Regions from separate parts of the Stenotrophomonas sp. PD6 genome, predicted to be linked through region 2. Evidence: predicted binding sites of a transcription regulator. Region 2 holds the regulator's gene; each other region holds the start of a gene.
The links. The regulator FliA, encoded in region 2, starts transcription of late flagellar genes. The targets are predictions, from matches to a motif close to TAAAGTTTNNCNNNCNNNGGCCGATAA.

Region 1 (4,188 bases), on a different contig from region 2:
GGGAGGCCGAAGCGCGCTTTGGCGAAATCTTCCGCCAGATCTATGCGCCGATCGGCGTGCTCGATGCGCAGTTGCAGGTGCATGAGGCCAACGACGCGTTCAAGCGCCTGCTCGGCGATGACCTCGGTTCCGGGCGGGTCGAGTTGCTGCTCGAAAACCAGGTCGCGCCGCTGAGCGCGCTGAAAGTGGCGCTGGCCGAAGGCGAGCGCTGGCAGGGCACGTTCGCGTTGCAGGTGCAGGGCAGCCGGCGCGTGACCGAATGGCGGGTGACGCCCTACAGCGCGCCCGGGCTGGGCCTGGTGCTGGTCGAGGACATCACCGAGCGCCACGTGCGCGAACTGGAGCAGCGCCAGGAACTGGAGAGCGCCACCAGCGAACTGGCGTTCCAGATCGCCGAACGCGAACGCACCGAAATGGAGCTGATGCAGTCGCAGAAGATGGACTCGCTGGGCCAGCTCACCGGCGGCATCGCGCACGACTTCAACAACCTGCTGACCACCATCATTTCCGGGCTGGACATGATCGAGATGTCGGCCAGCGCCGGCAAGTGGGACAAGACCGCGCGCTATGTGGACATCGCGACCGCATCGGCGCACCGCGCGGCGGCGCTGACCCAGCGCATGCTGGCCTTCGCCCGCAAGCAGCCCCTGGACCCGCAGGCCTTCGACGTGGTGGCCCGGGTCCGTTCACTGGAAGACATGCTGCGGCGCTCGATCGGCGAGAACATCGAACTGGAACTGGAGCTGGGGACGGAACCGCTGGTGGCGGTGGCCGACCCCAACCAGTTCGAGAACGTCATGCTCAACCTGGTCATCAATGCACGCGATGCCCTGGCCGGCTCTGGCCTGATCCGGATCCGCGCCGGTCGTACCCTGATCGAGCGCGACCATGAGCTGTCGCCGGGCCAGTACATCAGCGTCAAGGTGATCGACAACGGCAGCGGTATTCCGCTCGAACTGCTGGGCAAGGTGTTCGAGCCGTTCTTCACCACCAAGCCGCAGGGCGAGGGCACCGGCCTGGGGCTGTCGATGACCTACGGGTTCGCCCGCCAGTCCGGCGGCAGCGCCCGCATCGCCAGTGAACAGGGCGACGGCGCCGAGATCGAACTGCTGTTGCCCGAAGGCCAGCAGCCGATGAAAGAAGAGGCGGCGTCGCCGCTGCAGGTGCAGCGCGGCCAGGCCGAGCGCATCCTGCTCGTGGACGATACCGACTCGGTGCGCATGATGGTGCGCGAGATGCTGATCGAATCCGGCTACCAGGTGGTGGAGGCGATCAATGCCCAGCAGGCGTTGCTGGAGCTGCATTCGGACCGCGAGGTGCAGCTGCTGCTGTCCGATGTCGGCCTGCCGGGCATGAACGGCCGCGAGCTGGCCGATGCCGCGCGCGCGCTGCGCCCGACGCTGCCGGTGCTGTTCATCACCGGCTATACGGAGAGTGCCGCCGTGCGGCACGAATTCCTCGGCGAAGGCATGTCGCTGCTGCCCAAGCCGTTCAGCGTGCACGAGCTGCTGCGCAGCGTGCGCGCGATGTTCGGTCCAGCCTGATCGCGTAGCGGCCCCAGCGCGGCCGCTGCCGTCAGTCGCCTGCGGCCAGCCCATGGCCCCCCACCGGTTCGGTTTCGAAGCGCTCGCCGAAACCGGTGATATGCGGCCGTGCGCGCGCGATGGCCTGCTGCACACCGGGCAACGCCAGCGACGCATGGTGCAGCTCGGCGCTGTCCCAGACTTCGCTGATCCAGATGGCATCGGCATTGGCGGGATCCTTCGCCACCACATAGCTCCGGCACCCCGGCATGGCCTGGGTACCCTCCAGCAGGATCGCGATGACCCCGTCGCGCTCGCCGGGAGCGATGTTCATCTTGCCGATCAGTCCATACATGTGCGTGCGCCTGCCTGTGGAAGAACGCGCAGCGTGCGCCGGCCGGGTGCGACGGTCAATGCGCGGCACCCTTCGCTGAACCCGGTCAGGATCCGGCGCTCAACATTGGCAGGACAGGGCCGCTACCAGCTCATGACCCGGCCCGCCGGGCCGCAATGGACTGCGTGACGTAGTAGCGGCGCCCTCGGCGCGCGCTGTTCAGTACTCCTGCCTGGAACACCCCCATGTCCGCGTCCCGCTCGACCGCTTCCAAGCGCCCCGGCAGCATCGCCAACCGGCTGATGCTGGGTACGGCGCTGATTGCCATGCTGTGCTTCGGTGTTACCGCCGCCCTGAGCTATCACGAGGCCAGCCAGGCATTGCTGGAATCGTCGCGGCGGACCATGGAAAGTCAGGCCGAGGCAGAATCGCGCCGGGTCGGCGCGGACCTCGCGGCGGCGTTCGCCACCAGCCAGGCGCTGGCCGACAGCCTGGTGGTGCAGCACCGCGAAGGCGGTCTGTCGCGCGCAACCGCTGCCCATATCCTGCAGCAGCAGACGCAGTCGCACCCGGAGTGGGTGGGGCTGGGCACGCTGTGGGAACCGCAGGCCTTCGATGGCAAGGACGCGGACTTCGTCGGCGCCGAGGCCCACGACGACACCGGCCGCTTCATGAGCTATTGGGCCTGGCAGGGCGGCACGCCGGTGCAGGATGTCCTGAAGGGTTACGACGTGCCCGGCGATGGCGACTGGTACCTGCGCCCGCGCGCGCTCAAGCGGCAGACCGTGAGCGAGCCCTACGCGTATGAGATCGCGGGCAGGAAGGTACTGATGACGACGCTGTCCACGCCAGTGCTCGACAACGGCGAGTTCCTCGGCGCGGTCACCGTCGACTTCGGCCTGGCGGCATTGCAGGAGCGACTCGCCGCGCTGCGCCCGATGGGCGAGGGCCATGTGGAACTCATCTCGCCCGGCGGCATCGTGCTCGCCGCGCAGGACGCCAAGCAGATCGGCCAACGCCGCGACGATGCGCTGACTGCGCAGGTGCTGGCGGCCGTCGCCAAAGACCAGCGCTTCGAAGCCTTCACGCCCGATGCCGCCGGCAACGTCAAGGCGTACGTTCCGCTGCGCATCGGTGGCAGCCAGGAACGCTTTGCGCTGGGTGTGATCGTGCCGTATGCATTGATTACCGCACAGGCGCGCGCGCTGCTGTGGATCATTCTCGGCGTGGGCTTCGGCGCCGCACTGGTGCTGAGCGCCAGCGTGTACGTGCTGCTGCGCCGACAGGCGATCCGTCCGCTGGCCGATGCGGTTCGCCTGTCGGCCGATGTGGCCGAGGGGCGTCTGGATACGCCGTTGCCGCCGGCGCGCGACGACGAAGTCGGCCGCCTGCTGGATTCCATGCAGCGCATGCGCGGCCAGCTGCGCGCAGTGATGGCTGCGCAGGGCGACATGGCGCGTCGCCACGAAGCCGGTGAGCTCAGCTATCGCATGGATGCCGAGGCGTTTCCCGGCGAGTACGGGCGTATGGTGGGCGACACCAACCAGCTGGTCGGCGCCAACATCGCCGTGACGCATCGCCTGGTCGACGTGATGCAGCGCTATGCGGTGGGTGACCTGTCGCAGGACATGGACCGCCTCCCCGGCGAGCAGGCCGCGTTCACCGATGCCATGGATACCACCAAGGCCAACCTGCGTGCGATCAATACCCAGATCCGCGACCTGGCCGGCGCGGCGGCGCTGGGCGACTTCACCCAGCGCGGCGACGTGGTCCACTTCGACCACGACTTCCGTGCCATGGTGGAGAACCTCAACACCATGATGCAGGTCAGCGACGACAACCTGCAGCAGATCTCCGCGCTGCTGCGCGCCATCGCCGCCGGCGACCTGACTGCCCGCATGCAGGGCGAGTTCCACGGCGTATTCGCGCGCATGCGTGACGATGCCGATACCACCGTGACCCAGCTGACCGACATCGTCGGCCGTATCCAGCAGGCCACCGCCAGCATCAACCTGGCCGCCGGCGAGATCGCCTCGGGCAACAGCGATCTGTCGCGCCGCACCGAACAGCAGGCGGCCAGCCTTGAAGAGACCGCGGCGTCGATGGAGGAACTCACCTCCACCGTGCGCCAGAACGCCGATCACGCCGTACAGGCCAACCAGCTGGCGGCGGGTGCCGCCGACGTGGCCGAGCAGGGTGGGCGCGTCGTGGGGCAGGTGGTCAGCACCATGGCCGGCATCGAATCGTCGTCCAAGCGGATCGCCGAGATCATCTCGGTGATCGATGGCATTGCCTTCCAGACCAACATCCTGGCGCTCAACGCCGCCGTGG
Region 2 (4,188 bases):
TTCGGCGACCGGCTTGTTGGCGGCCGGCTTGGCCGGCGCCGGCGCGGCACGCGGAGCAACGGCCGGTGCCGGTGCGGCAATGCTCGTGCTGCCCGGCGCGGCACCCCCGTGCAGCTGGTCGAGCAGGGCCTCGAATTCGTCTTCGCCGATCAGGCCGTCGTCGGTCTTTTTCGTGGGCGTCACGGCGGTTGGTGCGGCGCCGCCGTGCAGCGTGTCGAGCAGGGCCTCGAACTCGTCGTCGGTGATCAGCTCACCGCTGGTGGCCGCAGCGGCGCGTGGTGCCGGCGTGGCCGGACCGTTGACGTCGAACTGCGCGATCAGCTCCGGCGGCGCGTAGCCCGGCTCGGTGCCGGCGGCGACCGAATCGAGCATCGACTGCAGGTAGTCCAGCGACTGCTGGCCGGCATCGAAGTGATGTGCCTGCAGCACGGCCTGGCCCGAGCGGGCCATGCCCAGCGTTTCCTCTGCCGCGTGGCAGAGTTCGACCATGGCCTGGATGCCGAGGAAGCCGGCACCGCCCTTGAGCGTGTGGAACCCGCGGAACACCGCGTTGAGCTGGTCGCTGTCCTGGGGCGACTGCTCCAGCGACACCAGCTGTTCGCCGAGGCGATCCAGGATCTCCTGGGCCTCGAGGATGAAGTCTGCGGCAATGTCGTCTGGAACAGCACTCATGGTTTCAAAGCCCCAAATCGGAAAGCAGGTCGTCGGCGTCGACCTGCGACACCTGATGGCGGTCCAGGCCGCTCACGGCCGGGCCAGCCAGGCCGTTGTCGCGCTTGTGGGCCGGGTCTTCCGGCGGCGGCAGGCCGAGCGCGCCGAAGCCTTCGTGCACGCGGCGCACGATGCCGACCACGCGGCGGATGATCTGCCCGGTGAGATCCTGGTAGCTCTGGGTGAGCGCGATCTCGGTCAGGTTGTGGCGGATGCGGTCCAACTGCTGGTCCTGGTCCGGGCTGAGCCCGTTGGCACGCAGCTGTTCGGTGAGCGCGCGGCACTCTTCGGCCAGGTCCAGGGTGCGGTGGGTGGCCTGTTCGGTCATCGCCACCACGTGGTCCAGACGCGCGCAGGCGTCGTCCAGCTCACCGGCCTCGCTGGGCAGGGTGGGCAGTTCGCCCAGCGCCTGGCCCAGCTCGCGCGCGAGCCGGTTCAGGCCGGCCATCATCGGCTGGGTGCGCAGCGCGGCCAGCGCGTCGATTTCCCGGCGCCAGCCGGCTTCGTCACCGCTTTCCAGCGCGGCCAGGGCATCCTGCAGGCGCTGCACCAACGCCGATTTGTCGCGAAGGGTTTCCATCAGGCACTCGCCGCCAGGCGCTCGAAGATCTTGCCGAGCTTTTCTTCCAGGGTCGCGGCGGTGAACGGCTTGATGATGTAGCCGTTCACGCCGGACTGGGCGGCTTCGATGATCTGCTCGCGCTTGGCTTCGGCGGTGACCATCAGGACCGGCAGCGTCTTGAGCTTGGCATCGGCGCGGATCGCCTTGAGCAGGTCGATGCCGGTCATCACCGGCATGTTCCAGTCGGTGACCACGAAATCGAACGGCTGGCTCTGCAGCAGGGCCAGCGCGGCATGCCCGTCCTCGGCTTCGGCGGTATTGGTGAAGCCCAGATCGCCCAGCAGGTTCTTGACGATACGACGCATGGTCGAGAAGTCGTCGACGATCAGGATACGCATGTTCTTGTTCAAAGCACTTTCCTCGGTATCAAGTGTTTTCAAGGCCGGCGTCGGCCGCCTCGAAGATCTTCAGTCGGCCACGCAGGCGCAGCACTGCCTGGCCGTGGATCTGGCAGACGCGTGACTCGCTGACGCCGAGCACCGCGCCGATCTCTTTCAGGTTCAGCTCCTGCTCGTAGTACAGCGAGAGCACCAGCTGTTCGCGCTCGGGCAGCAGGCCGATGGCGTTGCCCAGCTCACGCCCGAACTCGCCGCGCTCCAGCACCTGCTGCGGGGTCGGGCCGCCCTGGGCCACGGTGTCCAGTTCGCCCTGGTCTTCGATGCGCGATTCCAGGCTCAGCACCTGGCCGCGTGCGGCGTCTTCCATCAGGCGCAGGTAGTCGGGCAGGGGCATGTCCATCGCCGCGGCCACTTCGGTGGCGCTGGCGGCGCGGCCGGTGCTCTGCTCGAGTCGGCGGATGGTCGAGGCGGCATCGCGCGCACGCCGGTGCACCGAGCGCGGCACCCAGTCGCCGCGGCGGATCTCGTCGATCATCGAGCCGCGGATGCGGATCGACGCGTAGGTCTCGAACGAGGCGCCCTGGTCGGCGTCATAGCTGCGCGAGGCCTCGATCAGGCCCATCATGCCGGCCTGGATCAGGTCGTCGACCTCGACGCTGGCGGGCAGACGCGCGGCCAGGTGGTGGGCGATGCGCCGGACCAGGTCCGAGTGCTGGGCAATGCACTCGTTGGCGGCAGCGCGTTGGACCTCTTTGTATTGTGCGGCGCCTTTCATGCGGTCACCCCGCGTTGCTTGAGGATGCGTTCCAGGAAGAATTCGACGCCGCCGCGCGGCTCGGTCGGGGCCTGCCAGCGGGCGGTGCGGCGGGCGATCTCGGTGATCGCCTGCGCGGCCGGGCTGGACGGGTAGGCTTTCACCACCGGCTGCTGGCGCTGCACCGACAGGCGCAGCCAGTCGTCCTGCGGCACGCAGCCCAGGTAGTTCAGCGAGACGTCGGCCAGGAACTTGTCGCAGACCCGGCTGAGCTTTTCATAGAGCACGCGGCCCTCGTTGGGGTCGCGCACCATGTTGGCCACGACCTGGATGCGGTCCACGCCGCGCTCGCGCGAGAGCACCTTGATCAGCGCGTAGGCGTCGGTGATCGAGGCCGGTTCGTCGCAGACCACCACCACGGTGTCCTGGGCAGCCTGGCAGAAGGTCAGCACGCCGTCGGTGATGCCGGCGGCGGTGTCCACCACCATGAAATCCAGGTCGCGCTCCAGTTCGGAGAACACGTTGACCAGGCCCACATGCTCGGCCGGCTGCAGTTCGGCCATGTGCCGGCGACCGGACGCGGCCGGGACCACCAGCACGCCGCCCGGGCCTTCCAGGATCACTTCCTCCAGCGTGCAGCGCCCGGCGACCAGGTCGGCCAGGGTCAGCTTGGGCTGCAGGCCCAGGATCACGTCGATGTTGGCCAGGCCCAGGTCGGCGTCCAGCAGCAGCGTGCGTTTGCCCATGTCGGCAAGCGCCACGGCCAGGTTGGCCGAAACGTTGGTTTTGCCCACGCCGCCCTTGCCGCCGGTGACGGCGATGGTACGGACCGGGCCCAGCGGCGCACTGCGGGTGGCCGACAAGGGGAAGGTCTGGGTCAGCTTGGCATACTCACGCGACGGCATGGTTCAACTCCGGGTTGCAGGGCATATCGGCCGCGCGGCGCAAATCTTCAAGGCGAAGTACAAGATTGGCCGCACTGGCCCGGTGCAGGTCTTCGGGAACGTCCTGGCCATCGGTCACCCAGGTGATCGGCAGGCGGTGGTCGACCGCCACCGACAGGGCGGTGCCGAAGCGGCCGGTCTCGTCCAGCTTGCTCAGCACCACGCCCTGCGGGTTGGCGGCGCTGAAGCGGCGCACCACCTCGTCCATGTCGCCGAAACTGGTGTTGGCCGGCAGCACCAGCAGGGTGCGGATCTGCGGTGCGGCGCGCAGCCACTGCAGCTGGGCAGCGAGGGCGCGGTCGCGCGGGCCCAGGCCGGCGGTGTCGATCAGCACCAGCTTGTAGTCCTTCAGGCGCTCCAGCAGCTGGGTCAGGTCGCTGCCGCTGCTGGCTTCGTGCACGGCGATGCCGAGCTGGCGGCCGAAGCCGTACAGCTGCTCGCGGGCGCCGATGCGGCCGGTGTCGGTGGTGACCAGTGCGACGTCGCGGGCGGCATGGGCTTCGGCGAAGCGCGAGGCCAGCTTTGCAATCGTGGTGGTCTTGCCGGCGCCGGTCGGGCCGACCAGGGCGATCACGCCACCGGCCTCCAGCGGGTCGACCGGGGCGATCGGCAGCTTGCGGGACAGCAGGCCCAGCATCAGCCCGCGGCCGCGATGCGCTTCGGTGTCCAGCGGGATCTGCAGGGCCACGTCGCGGCTGATGCCGGCATCGAAGCCGTATTCGTCCATCAGGTCCAGCGCGGCGGCGCGCACGGCCGAGCCGCGCAGGCGTTCGTCGGTGAAGCGGTTCATCTCGCGCTCGATGACCTGGCGCATGCCGG
Region 3 (4,188 bases), on a different contig from region 2:
GCACGACGAACGAAAGTCTGAACCAGACGCTGGAAAGCCTCTCGGGCAAGGCGCACAGCCTGGCCACCAGCATGACATTCGACAACCTGGACATGAATCGCCGCGCGCTGTCGGCGCGCTTCGATGCGGTGTCGGCCGCGCCGCGCCTGCGCGGTGCGTGGTACGGCGCGCTGGGTGAGGCCCGGCAGGGCAGTTTCGCCGGCAGTGGCTTCCAGACCCAGGGCTGGATGATGGGCCAGGACATGGCGCTGGGCGGCAACGGCGTGATGGGCTTTGCCTTCGGTGAAACCCGCAGCAACAGCAGCCGCGAATGGGCGGGCGACAGCGGTCGCGACCGTCAGTCGCAGGCCCAGTTGTATGCCGGCTGGAACAGCGGGGCCGCGTACGCGCTCGGCCAGGTCGGCGCGGGGCAGTTCACGCGGGAGATCGATCGGCAGTTGCTGCTGGGCCCGGGCCAGTACGGGGTGAATGCCCGTTACGGCGGCACCTTCAGTACCGCGAGTGTCGAGTCCGGTTATCGCTTCGGCGGCGCTGCGGCATCGTTGACGCCTTACCTCGGCGCCGACTACGCGCGGCTGGACAGCGACAGCTTCACCGAGAACGGCGGGTTCGGCTTCGGTCTGCGGGCCGACCGCCGGTCGTCGAGCCGCAGCCAGGCGCTCGCCGGCCTGCGTGCGGAAACCCGCCTGCGTGGCTGGTCGCTGCGTGGCTATGCCGAATGGCAGCAGATGTTGTCCAGCGATGGCCTCGCCTTCGATGCCAGCTTCGTTGGCGTGGATGCGTGGGCGCCGGTTGCCGGGCTGCAGCCGACGCGTTCCGGCGGCCTGTTCGGTGTTTCGCTGCAGACGTGGCTGACCCGCAACGCGCAGCTGTCGTTCGGCTACGACCAGCGCTTCGGTCCGCGCGGCGATCTGAGCCAGCTCGCCTTGCGTTACGCAGCGGCGTTCTGATCGCATCACGGCGGCCTTGGCAGCCGCAGAAACGAAGAAGGGCGCGATCGGATCGCGCCCTTCTTCGTTTCTGCGGCTGCGGCGGATCAGCCGCCGCGCAGCGTCCCCAGTCGCGGCCGTGCGCGGCCCAGCGGCATCTTCAACTTGCCGATGGACTGGATGCGCGTTTCGGCGATCTGGTCGGCCGCGCGCTGCGGCGCAATGCCTTCCTGCTGCGACAGCGCGAAGATGCGGCCCAGGTTGTGGTAAATGCTGCGGATCAGGCGCATGGCGCGTTCGCGGTTGTAGCCGTCGATCTCCAGCGACACATTCATCACGCCGCCGGCGTTGACCGCGTAGTCGGGCGCATACAGGATGCCGCGCGCATGCAGCTCGTCGCCAACTTCCAGGCTGGACAGCTGGTTGTTGGCGGTGCCGCAGACGATCTTGCACTTCAGGCGCGGCAGGGTCTGCGGGTTGATCGCGCCCTCGAGCGCGCACGGCGCGAACACGTCGGCATTCACGTCGTAGATATCGTCCGGCTTGACCGCCTCGGCGCCGTATTCGGTGACCGCGCGGTCAACCAGCGTGCTGTCCAGGTCGGTCACGAACAGCTTGGCGCCGCGGTCGCGCAGCAGCTTCACCAGTTCCATGCCGATATGGCCCAGCCCCTGCACGGCGATGCTGGTCTTGCCCACTTCCTCGTGGCCCAGCTTGTGCTGCAGCGCGGCCATCAGCGCCTGCAGCGCGCCGTAGGCGGTGAACGGCGCCGGGTCACCCGAGCCGCCGTGGACCTGGTGCACGCCGGTCACGTACTCGCTTTCCAGGTAGATGTTTTCCATGTCGTTGACGTCGGTGCCCACGTCCTCGGCGGTGATGTAGCGCCCGCCCAGTGAATCCACATAGCGGCCAAAGGCGCGGAACAGCACCTCGGTCTTGTCCTTGCGGGGGTCGCCGATGATCACCGCCTTGCCGCCGCCCACGTTCAGACCCGCCAGGGCGTTCTTGTAGGTCATGGTGCGGCTCAGTCGCAGTGCGTCGGCCAGCGCGTCGTCGGTGCTGGCGTAGGGGCGCATGCGCACGCCACCCAGGGCCGGGCCCAGGGTGGTGTTGTGGATGGCGATGATCGCCCTCAAGCCGGCGTCGCGGCTGTGGCAGAACACCACTTGTTCGTGACCGGTAGATTCGAGGGTTTCAAATAACATGGTGACTCCGAAGGTGCGAACGGTGGCCAACGCCGGCGAACGTACCAGCAAAAAGAGGGGTGTAAAACAAAAAAAGCGACGTCGTCTGATCGGAGGGACGGGTCGCGCGGCGCCATTCTAGTGCATTCCGCCGGACGGCGTTGTCAGCACGCCGCGGCCGTCACATACCCCTGCGAGGGGGCGCGGCTAAAGTTGCGCCGAACCGGGCCGATGCCGTGGCAACGGTGCGCGGTACCGGTATGGCCAGGATGGATCACGTGGGTGCAGGGGCGACAATGCGGATGCGGTGCGGCGCCAGCAAGGGCGCGACCTGATGGTGGCTGTCCTGGTGGGGGCCGTGGGCCTGGTGGTGGCCGCCCTGGTGGCCTGGTGGCTGCAAGGCCGACGGGCGGGGGCGCCAACGCGGGAACGCGCGGCGACAAGGTCTGGTGAGCGCCAGGCGCCGGCGATGGCGATGCCGGCGGTGCCCGACGGCGACGCCGGCCAGATCCTGCTGGCCGGCTTTCACGCGCTGGCGCTGGTACCGCGCAGCGGCGGCGCCTGCCCTGCAGTGCTGTCCCGGGACGAGCCGCTGGAAGCGGCGGTGGCCGCCGCGCTGGAGGCACGGGACTGGTCGGCCCGGCACCTGCCGCGACGCCCGCAGCTGTTGCCGCAGCTGATCCAGACCGTGAATGACAGCGACGCGTCTGCCCGCAGCATGGCCGCCATCATCGGCCAGGACGCGGTGCTGACCGGCAATCTGCTGCGCATCGCCAACAGCCCGATCTACCGCCTGCAGGCCAAGCCGGTGGACAGCCTGCAGCGGGCGGTGACCCTGGTCGGCACCGAGGGAATCCGCCAGATCATCAGCGCGGTGCTGGTGCAGCCGGTGATGCAGCTGCATTGCGAGGCGTTCCCGCAGTTCGGCACGGTGATCTGGGAGCACGCCCTGCTGGCCTCGCGCGCGGCAGCCGACCACGCCCGCATGGTCACCCACGAGGACGCCTTCGCGGCGCAATGGATGGGGCTGACCCAGGGCCTGGGAGCGGCGCTGGTGATGCGCCACCTGCTGGACGCGGCGCACGACCAGGCCGCGACGCCCTCGCAGGCGGTGGCCAGCCAGCTGCTGGATGCCTGGACGCTGCCGGTTGCCAGCCGGATCGCGGCTGCGTGGGAGCTGCCGCCGTCGGTGCATGAGGCCCTCTCGCGCGATGCCGAGGCCTCCGGTGGCGGCCTGGCGGCCAGCCTGCGGTTTGCCCGCGCGGCGGCCTCGGCCAGCCTGCTGTGCCGGCACGGACGCATCAGCCAAGCCCAGGCGCTGGCGCTGCTGGAGCAGTGCCAGGGCACGCCGGTGCATGCGCTGCAGTGGATCTGGCGCCGGTTGCATGGGCGGTCGGTGGAGACGCTGGACGCGGAGGAGATGGTGGAGGGGTGATTCTGGAGGGTTCTGGACGTCTGATGGGTGGCTTCGGTGGGTGCTAATCGTCGGTGGGTTGGTGTCCGGTGTCACGAACGTTGGCTTCGGATGCTTGTGCCGCGCTGCGCGCGGTAGCCACCCATGGGGTGGCTCTACGAGTTGTTACGTGCGCAGGACGACCGCGCCGGTGGCTTACGGCCGATATCCGTAGAGCCACCCCATGGGTGGCTGCTCTAGAGCTGCGATTCCAAGGGCAACCAGCTGATTGCACGCGCGCTCGCGCGCTGCCAGAGCGAGGTGTCCGGTTCGCGATCCAGCAATTGCGGCGGCTGTTCGGCACGGTCCAGCCAACGGACCTCGTTGTCCGGGTCCAGCGTCAGCCAGTAGCTCTGCTTCGGATCGGCCAGGCGCAGGTATTCCCCACGCAGCTGGGCGGCGAGCTCGCGATCATCGAACAGCACGCCCATCTCGGTGTTGAGGTACGCCGAGCGCGGGTCCAGGTTGAACGAGCCCACGAAGCCGCGCTGGTCGTCGATCATGAACGCCTTGGTATGCAGGCTCGCGCCGCTGCTGCCGAACAGGCCGCCACTGCCGCCGCCTTCATGCCGGCGCGACCGCAGCTCGTACAGGTGCACGCCATCGCGCAGCAGCGGGGCGC
Region 4 (4,188 bases), on a different contig from region 2:
CGGCGCGCACGCCGACGTCAGCGACCTGCAGAATGCATTGCAGGATGCGGCGAACATGCGCCAGCGCCTGCAGTCGGTGGTGGACGCCTCCGACGAAGTGGCGGTGATCGCGACCGATGTCGACGGCGTGGTCAACCTGTTCAACAGCGGAGCGCAGAAGCTGCTCGGCTACGCCCCCGAAGAGGTGATCGGGCGGGTCAACCCGGGCCTGTTCCATGACATCCACGAGATGGAGGACTATCTGCGCCCGGAGGCCGACGCCGACGGCCGCGTGCCGACCATCTTCGAAGCATTGACCGCACGCGCCGCGCAGGGCACCTGGTCGCACCAGTGGACCTTCGTGCGCAAGGATGGCGGGCACCGCCAGGTGCAGCTGTCGATCAGCCCGTTGAACAACGGCAACGGCGGCCGCATCGGCTATGTCGGCATGGCGGTGGACATCACCCCGCTGCTGGAGATGCGCGAGCAGGCCTACGTGGCCGCCGAGAAGTTCACCGGTGCGTTCTCGTCGGCCGCGCTCGGCATGGCGCTGGTGTCGCTCGAAGGGCGCTGGCTGGACGTCAACGACGCGCTGTGCGGCATCCTCGGCTACACCCGCGCCGAGTTGCTGATGATCGATTTCCAGACCCTCACCCACCCGGACGACCTCAACACCGACCTGGCGATGGTGGGCGACCTGCTGGCCGGTCGCCGCGATCATTACCACATGGACAAGCGCTACCTCGGCAAGGGCGGCAATATCGTCTGGGGGCGGTTGTCGGTCTCGCTGGTGCGCGCGCCGCATGGCGAGCCGCTGCATTTCGTGTCGCAGATCCAGGACGTCACCGCCCAGCGCCAGAGCAGCCTGCAGTTGCGCGAGTCCGAACTGCGCACCCGCGTCACCCTGGACGCGGTGGCCGACATGGTGCTCAACCTGGACCTGCATGGCCTGATCCAGTATGCCAACGCGGCCGCCACCCGCGCGCTGGCCGGCGAGGGCGCCGCACCCGTGGCCGGCAGCCAGGTGCAGGACGTGATGGAGCTGACCACCGAGTACGCGCCGCGCTCCCCGCTGGATGTGTCGGTGCTGCTCGATCCGGACAGCAACGCGGTCGACCTGCATTCGGACCTGCTGCTGTCGGTCGGCGCGCAGCTGCTGCCGGTGGATGTGACACGGGCCTGGCTGCACGGCGAGGACGGACAGGTGAGCGGCGCGGTCTGGGTGATCCGTGACGTCACCCAACAGCGCGCGCGCCAGCGTGAGGCACGCCACCTGGCCGAGGTGGATCCGCTGACCGAGCTGAGCAACCGGCGCGGCTTCGAGGCCCATCTGCAGGCGGCCATCACCCGGGTGGCGCGCACCGGCCAGTCGGCGTCGTTGATGTTCATCGACCTGGACAACTTCAAGCCGATCAACGACAGCCACGGCCATCTGGCTGGTGACGCGATGCTGTGGGCGGTGGCCAACCTGCTCCGGCACGGCGTCCGCGACTCGGACATCGTGGCCCGGCTCGGTGGCGACGAATTCGCGGTCATCCTGGCCGGCTGTTCGCTCAAGCGTGCCCGCCGCATCGCCAGCGACCTGCTGGAATCGGTGCGTGGCCTCACCATTCCCTGGGACCTGCAGCGCCTGGGGGTAGGGGCGAGCATTGGTATCGCGGCCATCGGCGGCAGCATGAGCGTGGACGAGGCGGTCGCCGCGGCCGACGCCCAGTGCTACCGGGCCAAGGCGATGGGCCGCAACAACGTCCAGGTCGAGGCGCCCCTGCATGGGGGGCCGGACCCGCTGGACAGCGCCGATGGCGACGGCGGCGAGGGCGGGCTGGACTGAGCCGCCGCGATATGTGACGTAGAACGTAAAGCGTTCAGCCGTCGGCGTTCGATTTCTCAAGCTCACCTGTGAAGGGTCGATAACCCTTTACAGCGGTTCCTTTCCCGGATCCGCACCGTCATTCCGGCGGCTGCTCCAGGCCACCGGAACGCGCCTTCACGCAGTGCAGTGCCGTCAGGCAGGACCCGTTCGTGCAAGCCGCTGGAATGACGTCATCCCCACTGGCGTCTTCGTAACCGAAGCCAACGTGATTGCGCCGCCGGGCATCTTGGCCCGCGGCGTCCCAACCAGCTGTTCGGACATCGAGGATTACAACGATGCTTACGTCAGGCATGCAGATGCCCTTGTCAGAGCCGGCCGGAGTGCCGGTGTCGGACTCCCCGTGGCGCGCGCTGCGCGCGCTGTTCCTTTCCCGTCGAGACCTGCGCGGCGACGCCGAGGCGGCCTCGCGCCGCCAGGCCGAACTCGAGGCGCAGGTCGCCGCACTGCATCGGGTGCAGGCCGTCATCGAGTTCGCGCTGGACGGCACCATCCTGACCGCCAACGACAACTTCCTGCAGGCGCTGGGCTATTCGCTCGACGAAGTGCGCGGTCACCATCACCGCATGTTCGTCGACCCGGCCTATGCAGGCAGCGCGGATTACCGTGACTTCTGGGCACGGCTGGGCCGTGGCGAGTACGACGCCGGACAGTACCGGCGCATCGGCAAGGGCGGTCGCGAGATCTGGATCCAGGCCTCGTACAACCCGGTGTTCGACAGCAACGGACGGCCGTACAAGGTGGTCAAGTTCGCCACCGACATCACCGCGCAGATGATGCAGGCCGCCGATTTCGCCGGCCAGTTGGCCGCCATCAACAAGTCGCAGGCGGTCATTGAGTTCAGCCTGGACGGTCGTATTCTCGGTGCCAACGAAAACTTCTTCGCCACCACCGGCTACACGCTTGATGAGGTGCGCGGGCAGCACCACGCGATGTTCGTCGAGCCCGAGTATCGGCAGAGCGAGGAATACCGCGCGTTCTGGCAGAAGCTTGGGCGTGGTGAGTACGATGCGGGGCAGTACCGGCGCATCGGCAAGGACGGTCGCGAAATCTGGATCCAGGCCTCGTACAACCCGATTCTGGACATGAACGGCCGTGCGATCAAAGTGGTGAAGTACGCCACCGACATCACCGAGCAGGTGCGCGACACCCAGGCGCTGCAGCGCGCCGTAGCTCAGACCCGTGAAGTGGTGGCCGCCGCGCAGGGGGGCGACCTTACCATGCACATTGCCACCGATGACAAGACCGGCGCGATTGCCGAGCTGTGCTGCGGCATCAACGCGCTGGTAGAGGCGATGGCCGCCATCATCGGCCAGATCAAGACCGCCGCCGATACCATCGCGCTGGGGGCCAGCGAAATTGCCACGGGCAACACGGACCTGTCGGTGCGCACCGAGCAGCAGGCCGCGTCGCTGGAAGAAACGGCGGTGTCCATGAAGGACCTGGCCGATACGGTCCGGCGCACCGCCGACAACGCGAGGCAGGCCAGCCAGCTGGCCAGTGGTGCGGTCGACGTGGCGGCGAAGGGCGGGCACGTGGTGCACGAAGTGGTGTCGACCATGGCGCTGATCAACGAATCCTCGCGCCGTATCGTGGACATCATCGGCGTCATCGACGGCATCGCGTTCCAGACCAACATCCTGGCCTTGAACGCGGCCGTGGAAGCGGCGCGTGCGGGCGAGCATGGTCGCGGCTTCGCAGTGGTGGCCAGCGAAATCCGTTCGCTGTCGCAGCGTTCGGCCAGTGCCGCCAAGGAGATCAAGCAGCTGATCGGCGATTCGGTGGACAAGGTCGACAACGGCACCTGCCAGGTCGAGAGCGCGGGCCGCACCATGGACGACATCGTGCTGAACGTGAAGCGGGTCAGTGACCTGATCAGCGAGATCAGCGGCGCTGCCCAGCAGCAGGCCGACAGCCTGGGCCAGATGAACGTGGTGGTCGACCAGATCGACCAGGGCACCCAGCAGAACGCCGCGCTGGTGGAAGAGGCCTCGGCCGCCGCGCGCAGCATGGAAGAGCAGGCCACCCAGCTGCTGCAGACCGTTGCGGGTTTCCGTGTAGATGCAGCGGTAGCGCAAGCACTGCGCCAAGGCGGGCAGCCAACGCTGCGACTGGTGTAACTGGCGGAATAACGCCGCCTGGGCAAACCCGCCCGGATAGACTCAACTGGGCACACCGACGGGGTAGAGCCGACTGTTAGTCGGCTGCTCTCCGGCGGCTCCAAGAAGGGAGACGGCCACGTATCTTTACTGGCCGTCTCCCAGTAAAAGCCCCGAGGTAGTGGGCCGGGCAATCACCCAGCATGGAGCGGTCTGTATGCCCCTCAAGGAGCCGCCCGT

Region 1: the regulator FliA is predicted to act here: its motif matches at 1,978-2,004, upstream of ACOZHM_RS12950 (methyl-accepting chemotaxis protein).
Region 3: the regulator FliA is predicted to act here: its motif matches at 2,322-2,348, upstream of ACOZHM_RS13380 (HDOD domain-containing protein).
Region 4: the regulator FliA is predicted to act here: its motif matches at 1,867-1,893, upstream of ACOZHM_RS02420 (methyl-accepting chemotaxis protein).

The regions. Positions count from the first base shown of each region.
Region 1 is NZ_JBLZQD010000008.1:116,633-120,820, reverse strand. Features, by position in the region: gene ACOZHM_RS12960 (response regulator) at 1-1,544, shown strand, start outside; gene ACOZHM_RS12955 (putative quinol monooxygenase) at 1,576-1,878, opposite strand; gene ACOZHM_RS12950 (methyl-accepting chemotaxis protein) at 2,103-4,188, shown strand, end outside.
Region 2 is NZ_JBLZQD010000015.1:14,207-18,394, reverse strand. Features, by position in the region: gene ACOZHM_RS16935 (chemotaxis protein CheA) at 1-672, opposite strand, end outside; gene ACOZHM_RS16930 (protein phosphatase CheZ) at 677-1,291, opposite strand; gene cheY (chemotaxis response regulator CheY) at 1,291-1,683, opposite strand; gene ACOZHM_RS16920 (RNA polymerase sigma factor FliA) at 1,700-2,446, opposite strand; gene ACOZHM_RS16915 (MinD/ParA family ATP-binding protein) at 2,443-3,330, opposite strand; gene ACOZHM_RS16910 (AAA family ATPase) at 3,317-4,188, opposite strand, start outside.
Region 3 is NZ_JBLZQD010000009.1:28,275-32,462, forward strand. Features, by position in the region: gene ACOZHM_RS13370 (S8 family peptidase) at 1-950, shown strand, start outside; gene ACOZHM_RS13375 (Glu/Leu/Phe/Val dehydrogenase dimerization domain-containing protein) at 1,037-2,134, opposite strand; gene ACOZHM_RS13380 (HDOD domain-containing protein) at 2,448-3,548, shown strand; gene ACOZHM_RS13385 (phospholipase D family protein) at 3,764-4,188, opposite strand, start outside.
Region 4 is NZ_JBLZQD010000001.1:582,310-586,497, reverse strand. Features, by position in the region: gene ACOZHM_RS02425 (PAS domain S-box protein) at 1-1,810, shown strand, start outside; gene ACOZHM_RS02420 (methyl-accepting chemotaxis protein) at 2,128-3,969, shown strand; gene ACOZHM_RS02415 (DUF1214 domain-containing protein) at 4,187-4,188, shown strand, end outside.